One region of the Zhenhengia sp. genome, then DNA from elsewhere that is predicted to be linked to it. Evidence: riboswitches for the same ligand, from Rfam matches in the RefSeq annotation. Region 1 holds a riboswitch; the other holds the start of a gene.
The links. A riboswitch is a leader RNA that binds a small molecule or an ion and turns the genes downstream of it on or off. The one in region 1 is predicted to bind cobalamin.
Positions count from the first base shown of each region.

Region 2: it holds a riboswitch for cobalamin, as region 1 does, so the genes downstream of both, ACLTBU_RS15520 (cobyric acid synthase) here and ACLTBU_RS09635 (prenyltransferase/squalene oxidase repeat-containing protein) in region 1, are expected to answer to the same signal.

Region 1 covers NZ_JBKVCH010000007.1:121,728-126,210, reverse strand. Annotated here, with positions in the region: gene ACLTBU_RS09640 (DUF4430 domain-containing protein) at 1-592, opposite strand, end outside; gene ACLTBU_RS09635 (prenyltransferase/squalene oxidase repeat-containing protein) at 595-1,716, opposite strand; cobalamin riboswitch at 1,816-2,015, opposite strand; gene ACLTBU_RS09630 (ECF transporter S component) at 2,070-2,801, opposite strand; gene ACLTBU_RS09625 (ABC transporter ATP-binding protein) at 2,780-4,387, opposite strand; gene ACLTBU_RS09620 (energy-coupling factor transporter transmembrane component T) at 4,402-4,483, opposite strand, start outside.
Region 2 covers NZ_JBKVCH010000018.1:25,032-29,514, reverse strand. Annotated here, with positions in the region: gene ACLTBU_RS15525 (ABC transporter substrate-binding protein) at 1-206, opposite strand, end outside; gene ACLTBU_RS15520 (cobyric acid synthase) at 223-1,770, opposite strand; cobalamin riboswitch at 1,888-2,064, opposite strand; gene ACLTBU_RS15515 (CDP-alcohol phosphatidyltransferase family protein) at 2,117-2,677, opposite strand; gene ACLTBU_RS15510 (DUF1540 domain-containing protein) at 2,807-3,127, opposite strand; gene ACLTBU_RS15505 (NADH peroxidase) at 3,139-3,681, opposite strand; gene ACLTBU_RS15500 (single-stranded DNA-binding protein) at 3,759-4,109, opposite strand; gene hydA (dihydropyrimidinase) at 4,234-4,483, opposite strand, start outside.

The DNA of each region.
Region 1 (4,483 bases):
AATCGATTACATCTCCTTCCTTAACCTGGTATCTGGAACACCCATAATTAGGAAACCATCCATTAACCTTATACATCCAGCCTGAGAGCTCCCCCACGTCAAACTCATAAAGATTATGAATGCCTTCTATATAAGCACTGTTATACATAGGGGTAAACTCAAACTCCATATGAATCTTAGCATTTGTAACTTCTCTTAAGAGTACATCAAATACACTTTCTCCCTCATAAGCTGTAACTTCTTGTAGATGAAAGATAATACCATCTTCCGGTACTAATTGCCATTTAGCAGTTTCTAATAAATCTATATTATTTAATATGGTTTCACAGGTAATAGAAAGCTTTACTTTAAAAGATTTTTCCTTATTGATAGTGATAGCTTCTGGTTCAACGGGCTTAGGTTTATTTTCTGGTACAGGATCTGTCAAATACTTGTCTCGTTCTACTTCTTCTACCTGTTCTGTTTCAGATTGACTGCTATATTCTACTTGCCCCGGCGTATAAACCTTCTGATGAGATACCTTGCTTCCTAGAAACCATGTTATGATGAGGCACATTAAAACAGCTAACAAAACTTTAATTTTTTGTTTCATCTCTACTTATACACCTTTATATCTGTCATATCATATAAGGAAGTTTGACCTTTTAATAATCGCTCATAGGCTACTAATGCATAGTAAGCCTGCTCTGTAGCCATTTGATCTATTTTTCCATCACGTAAATGCCTAAATCCGCCTCCACTCACATAATACTCCATTAAAGCATCTATAGGACTCTTACCATTTTTTATAAACCGTGCATCTTTTTGAGGATCAAGACCTAGTGAGCAAAGTGCTACAATGACTTGAGCTGTACTTTCTGATGTCTCTATACCTTCTCCTAAAACAAGCCCATACTCACTTATAAAGCCACCACTTTTACTTTGCTTCTGAGATAAAAGCTTAAGCGCTTTATCTACTGCTTTTGTTACATATTCATAATTTTTCTGATTATAATAAGGTGCTAAGGCTTGGAGTGTCATAGCTGTCATATCCATATCCGCCTTTGCTCCATTTTTACTTAAACTAAACCCTCCATCTTTTGTTCTATAATCTTTTAAGATCTTTTCTATAATACTATTACGAGAAATCGTTGCATCTTTAGGCCTTGTAGACTGCTTTAAATCTATGGTTATAAGACCAAATACCAATTCATTTAAACCTTGTCTATCTCCTAAACCTTGATGTGCCTTAGGTAGATCAGACATTTTCTTTTCTTTATTCCAAGAGTATTCTATTAAATCTATGCCTGCTACATGCATAGGGTCCTTTCCTATAGCTGTAAGTGCAATAGCAAGTCTCTGGGTTTCTGTCACTTTTAGTCCCCATTTTCTTGTTGCTTTTGCTTCTTCTTGCTTAATTTTTTCTACTACACATTTGTAATAATCTTCGTAGTATGTCTTAGGGACATCTACCCCTCTACGTGCAAGGCCTAAAACTGCCCACTCGCCTCCAATAGAGCCTACTGTTGGCTTTTTGACTTTATTCAATATATAGCTGGTTGTATGATCAAGTGCATCTTTAACTTCACTTTCAATACTTCTTAACTGCGTTTGAGTAGTAGAAGAAAGATTCTGCCCACTTGGTGTCACCACTGGTGTTGCATAAATAGGTAAACATACATTTAAAGTAAGTATGACCACAATAACCCATGCAATGATTTTGTTATCCCCTCTCATTCATTAACCCTTCTTTCATATCATGCGCATAAAAAAACTCCTATCTATGGACAGGAGTATAGCGCGCGCTTTTCTTATATTCCTCCCTGTCCCAGAGGCATAAGTTTAAAATTACTTGGCAGGTCTCCTGACTTTATGATTTAGCCTCAGCTTTCCCTTCTCAAAGACCTAAGTCTTCAATGGTTATGAAAGCCTTGTAATCACATACAGTAATGGAAGTTGTGCTGGATTCTCACCAGCTTCCCTATTATCAGCTAACAGGACATTACCTATAGCTGACCAAATAACTTATATGATTGAATTCTATAACAGTATATTAAGTAGACAAGTTTATGATGTCTTAATTTGAAAAATTATTCTATTAATCCATATTTGATTTTGACACGTTCTATTTTCTCAATCATAGGCTTTGACAAAATAAGCAAGAAAAAAACTGTAGCGAATGCATGAATAAGGTCAAAAGGAAGCCCTGATAAACAATAGATTATAAGAAGTTCTAATGTAAACTGACCTGTTGCGGCAAGCATAGATTGTGTATTCATAAGAGGTCCATAAATAAGTAAGGTTGACAGTCCACCAAATACACATAGATAGAGATAAATCCAACCGTTCTTCTTAAGCAGTCCTTTTTTAAACAAAATCCCTGCTAAAAAACCAATAATACCAAAAGAAAACATTTGCCATGGCGTCCAAGGGCCCTGCCCAAATAAAAAGTTAGACACAAATCCCGACATAGCACCTACTAGAAAACCTGACTCTGCTCCAAGACATACGCCTGCAATAATCACAATAGCTACAACAGGCTTAAACTGAGGCAACATAAAAAATGCCCATCTGCCTGCCACTGCAATAGCAACTAAAACAGCAATAACCATAAGCTCTCTTGCCTTAGGCTTACGCCCCTCAAACACCATAAAAAAAGGGAGCATCGTATAAAAAATAATAAGCATGCTTATAAAGTAATACTTTCTGTCATCTAGCACTGTAAGTCCCCAAAAAATAGTCAGGGGAATAATCAGTAAAATAAAAAAAGCTTCAACCAGCGTTCTTTTAGATAAGCGTTTTACGCCTTGTTCTTTTCCCATAATGTGATAACATCCTTTATTGTTACGCCATTTTCAAATACAAACCTAGACATACGATTACTACTTGTGGTATAAAAGCTATTTCTGCTAAAAAAGATATTACTTGGCGCCTCGCTAATTAAATCGCCGTTAAAGAACATACCGCACCGATCTACATACTGGGCACAGAACTCAATGTCATGGGATACCATTAAAATAGTGACCCCTTTACTTGTAAGTTCTCTTAAAATCTGTGCGAGTTGCCTTTTAAAATAAGCATCCATCCCTTTAGTAGGCTCATCTAAAAGTAAAATCTGTGGTTCTAACAAAAGAATCTTGGCTAAAGCTAACCTTTGCTGCTCACCACCGCTTAAATCATAAGGATGTGCCTTTAAAAGATACGCCATATGGGTAAGCTTTGTTACCCTATCAATAGCATCTTTATCCTTTGCTATATCCCTAAGGTCTTCTAATACAGTCTTCTTGACAAAAAGTGCCTGTGGATTTTGAGGTAAAGTGACAATACGTTTTTTAGCTAGATTGATCTTACCATGATGAGGTTTTAGCATACCTCCTACTAAATTTAAAGTAGTGGTCTTACCTGTTCCATTGCCGCCTAGTAGACCATAAAACTCTCCTTCGTTTACAGAGAAGGAAAGATCACTAATAATATCTGGCCCTTCTTTTTCATACTTAAAGTAAACGTGTTTAAATTCTATAGCTTTCTTATCAGATGCAGGCTTATGACTTTTTTCAAGCCTTGGCACCCTGATTTCTTTATTTTTAAAATAGCGCTCTATACTCTGTCTTCCCTCTCTAATGGTAAGAGGATATTCATCTTGCACCATATGACTTACAATTTGCATAGACGATGGCATGGCATAAAACATAGGATGATTCATCTCTTTTAACAACCTACCAGCTTGCGTTGGCGTAGCATCTATCAGCAGCTTACCGCCATCTATAACAAATATACGATCACTCATAGGCAAGATTTCTTCTAATCTGTGCTCTGCTATTAAGATGGTAATACCTAAGTCTCTATTAATTTTCTTAATGGTATCTAAAAAGTTTATAGCCCCTACTGGGTCAAGTTGTGAAGTGGGTTCATCCAGAATAATCACTTCTGGCTGCATCGCCATAATAGAGGCTAAATTCAGAAGCTGCTTCTGCCCACCTGAAAGTTCTATCACCTTCTTATGAAACCAGTGCTGTATACCAAAGAAACTAGCCATCTCTCCCACTTTTAACCGAATTTCTGCCGCATCGTACCCCAAACTCTCCAGGCCAAAAGCTAATTCATGCCACACTTTATCCGTCACAATTTGATTATCTGGATTTTGAAGGACATAACCTATTTTAGAAGCCTGCTCTCTTAAATCTAGTCTATTTATATCCCGCTCCTCATACAGAATTTCCCCCTCTTTCTCCCCATGAGGTGCTAAAACAGGTTTAAGTTGCCGCATCAAGGTAGTCTTACCACTTCCAGAATCCCCACAAATGGTTATAAATTCCCCCTTTTCTATCGTTAGATTTATACGTTTTAAGGCATAATCTTCTCCAAATGGATATTTAAAACTAAAATCCTTTAGTTCGAATAAAGCCATCTCTCCCCTCCTTACTAAACACTTTGCTTGCTTATTCGCCACATGATTTCATCATAAATATTTAGGAAAATAGGCATATAGCATAACAAAAAATAA
Region 2 (4,483 bases), on a different contig from region 1:
ATACGTTCAGGTGCTTGTGTCATAGTAATTTCTGTACCTGTAGAATCTGTAATCGTAACGGGGAAAGCCTTTTCCACCTGCTCAGTTTGTCCCTGCGCACTTTCTTCTCCTGTTACTTCTTTTGGTTGTTGGCTACATCCTACTGTCCCAAATAGCATAGCGCCTGCTAGGCCAAGTAATGTAAGTTGTTTTAAAAATTTCTTCATGTTTTTCCTCCATTATCTACTCATTTTCATATAAAATATGTTTAATAGCTTCTAAGTCAAGATGGTCTCTTAAAATATTAGCAAGCTTGGTGTACTCATGATCTTTAAAACGTGCATAATCCTCTTCGTAACCATTCCTAATTTTAATAGGCCCTTCCATTTTTCCTCTTTTTTGAGCCAATTCCTTAAGAAAAGCTAGTGTAAAATGCACTTGATCAAAGATACCATGTATATAAGTCCCATAAACATCTGCCTCTCTTGCTTTATAACCTTCTATTCTAGAAGCTTTCTCACCTAAACAAGTCTGAATTTCTACAAAAGGCACCACGCCTTCACCTTGCCAAATAGTCTGTCCCATATGGATTTCATAGCCTTCTATATAAGTATCTTTACAGTTTTTAAGTAAACCTGTTTTATTTACAATACATCCACTTACTTGTGTTGTTGTCTTTTCACATTCAAACTGTGTATCGATTTCTAATAGATTAAGTCCTTCCATATGCTCAATATTATTTTCAATATAATACGGATTATAGAGCATACGTCCTAGCATCTGATAGCCTCCACATATACCAAAGATAGCCACTCCTGCTTCTTTAAGTTCCTGCAAGCATTCGTCATAGCCATTCTGTTTCAAATAATTAAGATCCTTAATGGTATTTTTAGAACCTGGTATAATAACAAGATCAGCTTCTTTTAATTCTTCTTTAGCATGTGCATAACTTACATGGACACCATCTAATGAATACAGAATATTAAAATCTGTAAAGTTAGACATATACGGCAGGCGAATGATTTTAATAACTAAATCATTTTCATTTTTTGCTTTTTGTGCATAAAAAATATCACTTACACTATCTTCATCATCAAGTGCTAGCTTAAAATATGGCACCACCCCTAATACGGGTATTTTAATAATATCCTCTAGCATTTTAAGTCCTGGTTTTAAAATCTCTACATCTCCGCGGAACTTATTGATAACCACACCTTTAACGCGCGCCCGTTCTTCCTCTGAAAGAAGTAACAGGGTTCCTGCTAATGATGCGAATACTCCACCTCGATCAATATCGCCAATAAGAATAACTGGTGCATCTACTAGCTCTGCCATTCCCATATTAACAATATCGCCTTCTCTTAAATTGATTTCTGCCGGACTACCTGCTCCTTCTAAAATAATCGTATCAAAGGAAGCTTCAAGCTTTTCATAGACTTCTTTGACTTTATGTTTGAGCTTAGGTTTAAACTGATGATAATCCATGGCTGTCATATCCTTGTACACTTCGCCCTCAATAATATATTGTGCTTTCATTTCACCTGTGGGCTTAATAAGTACCGGATTCATCAAAACAGAAGGCTTAACACCTGCAGCTTCTGCCTGCATAACTTGAGCTCTTCCCATTTCCTTCCCATCTTCTGTAATAAAAGAGTTTAAACTCATATTCTGAGATTTAAAAGGTGCTACCTTATGCCCTTCTTCGTATAAAATACGGCATAATCCTGCAACAAGTACACTCTTACCTACTGAAGATGCTGTTCCTTGAAACATTAAATTAGGCTTTCTCATAAAAACCTCCTTATAAATGGCTACAATAAAAAAAGTTAGCAAGTATCCTCCTTGCTAACTGAAAATATACGTACAGATTTGTGCCTCATTTTACCCATACGTCTTTCCCACCGAAAGAATACGTTTATCCTATAAGGCAGGTCTCCTGGCTAATAGTTCATCCTCCGGTGAGCCTTACCATAACTTTGTTACAGTGGCATCTTTCACCTTTGTCCCTATCAACAGTAGCGGGGGCTGCAGCTTTTAACTTTCCCTATTAAGCTTTTTAAAAGCACCTTATATTCTTGTCTGTTTTCGATTGTCGTGCCTTATCATGACATAAGTTGTATGAATTGTCAAGTATGTACTACTGTTTCTTCATATGAATAAAGATAAGCATATACATTAAAAAGGCAAATAGAAGCATGATTGTGGCCACTGCTATAAAAATATTTACACTGGTAAGGTTTAGAGATGGAATGGCAATAAGAATAATCATGGTAAAATAAAATACTGCTGTACACACTTTACCATACCACAGAGCACCATCTAGCTTTTTACCTTCTCTTAAAAGCACCAGACAGCTAATAGCCATTGTAATTTCTTTAATAACAAATACTATAAGTAACATCCACATCCACTCAAATCGAAACACTAGCACAAATGCAATAGCTGCTTGGGTCAATTTATCTGCGATAGGATCAATAACCTTGCCAAGTTCTGTAACTTGATTAAATTTCCTTGCAATAAAGCCATCTAGAAAATCTGTCAATCCAGATGCAATAATAATACCTGCTGCTCTATAATAATCTTCGGGTCTTACTGCTGTCATATAACACCATATAAAAAGTGGGATAAGTAATATTCTTACATAGCATAAAAGATTAGGAATACTACAAGCTTCTTTCAAAGTTATTTTATCTTTCATTTGTACATAACTTCCCTTCATATATATTCAATAGTCCGCGCTTTAATGCTAGCTTACGCGCAATCTATGAATAAAATATAAAAATCCCCGAAAAGTTTACCATTATCTTAATAACTTTTCGGGGATTACTTATTGAGGTTTAAAGCTTGAACAGCATGTTTCTATATAAATAGCAGCATGACCTGAACCATCTACATCAATACTATTAAGTGTACATTGATGGTCTGCATGATAGGTGCAAGTTGCAACACTGCAGGTTACACTTAAACAAGGGGATTTATATTCTGTGTGCTCTGCTAAGTTACTATACACATCTTGGTTTAAAAAAGTGCCGCAGCAAGTTGCTTCATCTTCTACTGCTCCTTGCCCACCAATAGCCACACGCTGAGCATAGCATACGCGATCATTATTATAAGAACAATTTGTTACACTACAATGTACTTTTGTCATCTTATGTCCTCCTAGCTAAAATACCTATCTAGTAAGCCTTTAAAGGCACAACCATGTCTTGCTTCATCTTTAGCCATTTCATGCACGGTATCATGAATAGCATCTAAGTTTTGCTGTTTAGCAAGTGTAGCAAGTTTCTTCTTACCCTCACATGCACCAAACTCTGCATCTACACGTACTTGCAAGTTTGCTTTGGTATCTGCTTTAACAACTTCACCTAAAAGTTCTGCAAATTTAGCTGCATGGTCTGCTTCCTCATAAGCAATACGCTTATAAGCTTCTGCCACCTCTGGGTAGCCTTCTCTATCTGCTTGACGACTCATAGCTAAGTACATTCCTACTTCACTACATTCACCTAAGAAATTAGCTCTTAAGGCTTCAATAATTTCTGGATCTACACCATCTGCTACGCCAATACGATGTTCATCTGCCCATGTGAGCTGATCATCCATTAGGTTAAATTTACTAGCAGGTGCTTTACAAATTGGACATTCATCCGGTGGCATGTCACCTTCATGAATATAACCACAAATGACACATACGTACTTTTTCATTTGTTCATCTCCTTTTTAATAATGCTTACTACCGTTAGTATTTCCTGCAACTTCTACTTTATACTCTTCTAAAAAAGTTATGAAACAGCTTCTTCACTTGCTTCTTTCTGTACTGGCTTACGTCCTGTAAGAGAAAAATCTTCTAGTACTACTTTTGTTGTATAAACCTTTTCACCTTCTTTATTTATATAGGAATCTGTTACGATTTTGCCTTGCACTAAGATCTGTTGACCTTTTGTAACACTACGAGTAATTAAAACAGCCTGCTTATGAAAAGCTACAACCTCGATAAAATACGTTTTCTTCTCTTTTCTACTCGTACGTTCATGTACTGCTAGAGTAAACTGTGTGTAAGAAACATCTGTATCCTTAGATTTTTTTAGTTCAGGATCCTTTGTTAAATTGCCTAATAAAGTAACTTGATTCATACTAACCTCCTTATATTTTTTCTAAAGTATGGCCTAACCCCTTGATTTTATACAGCTACCTGCTATTTTTTTATATTTTCTAAAAAATAAGCAGCTGTGTTCTTTTTCAACAGCTGCTTATGCTTTATTTCATATTTAAAGGTGGTTTTCTGAAAATATAGCGACCTTTCTTTTCCTCAACTATTCTACCTTCTTCTACCACGTGCATACCTCTTAAGAAGACGTGTTCGGCTCGGCCAATAACTTTAAATCCTTCATATGGTGTATAATCTACATGCTGTAACTGCGTTTTAGCAGAAATCACCCCCCTATAACCCGGATTCCATACAACAATATCTGCATCGCTACCTACAGCTAAAGTACCTTTTTGAGGA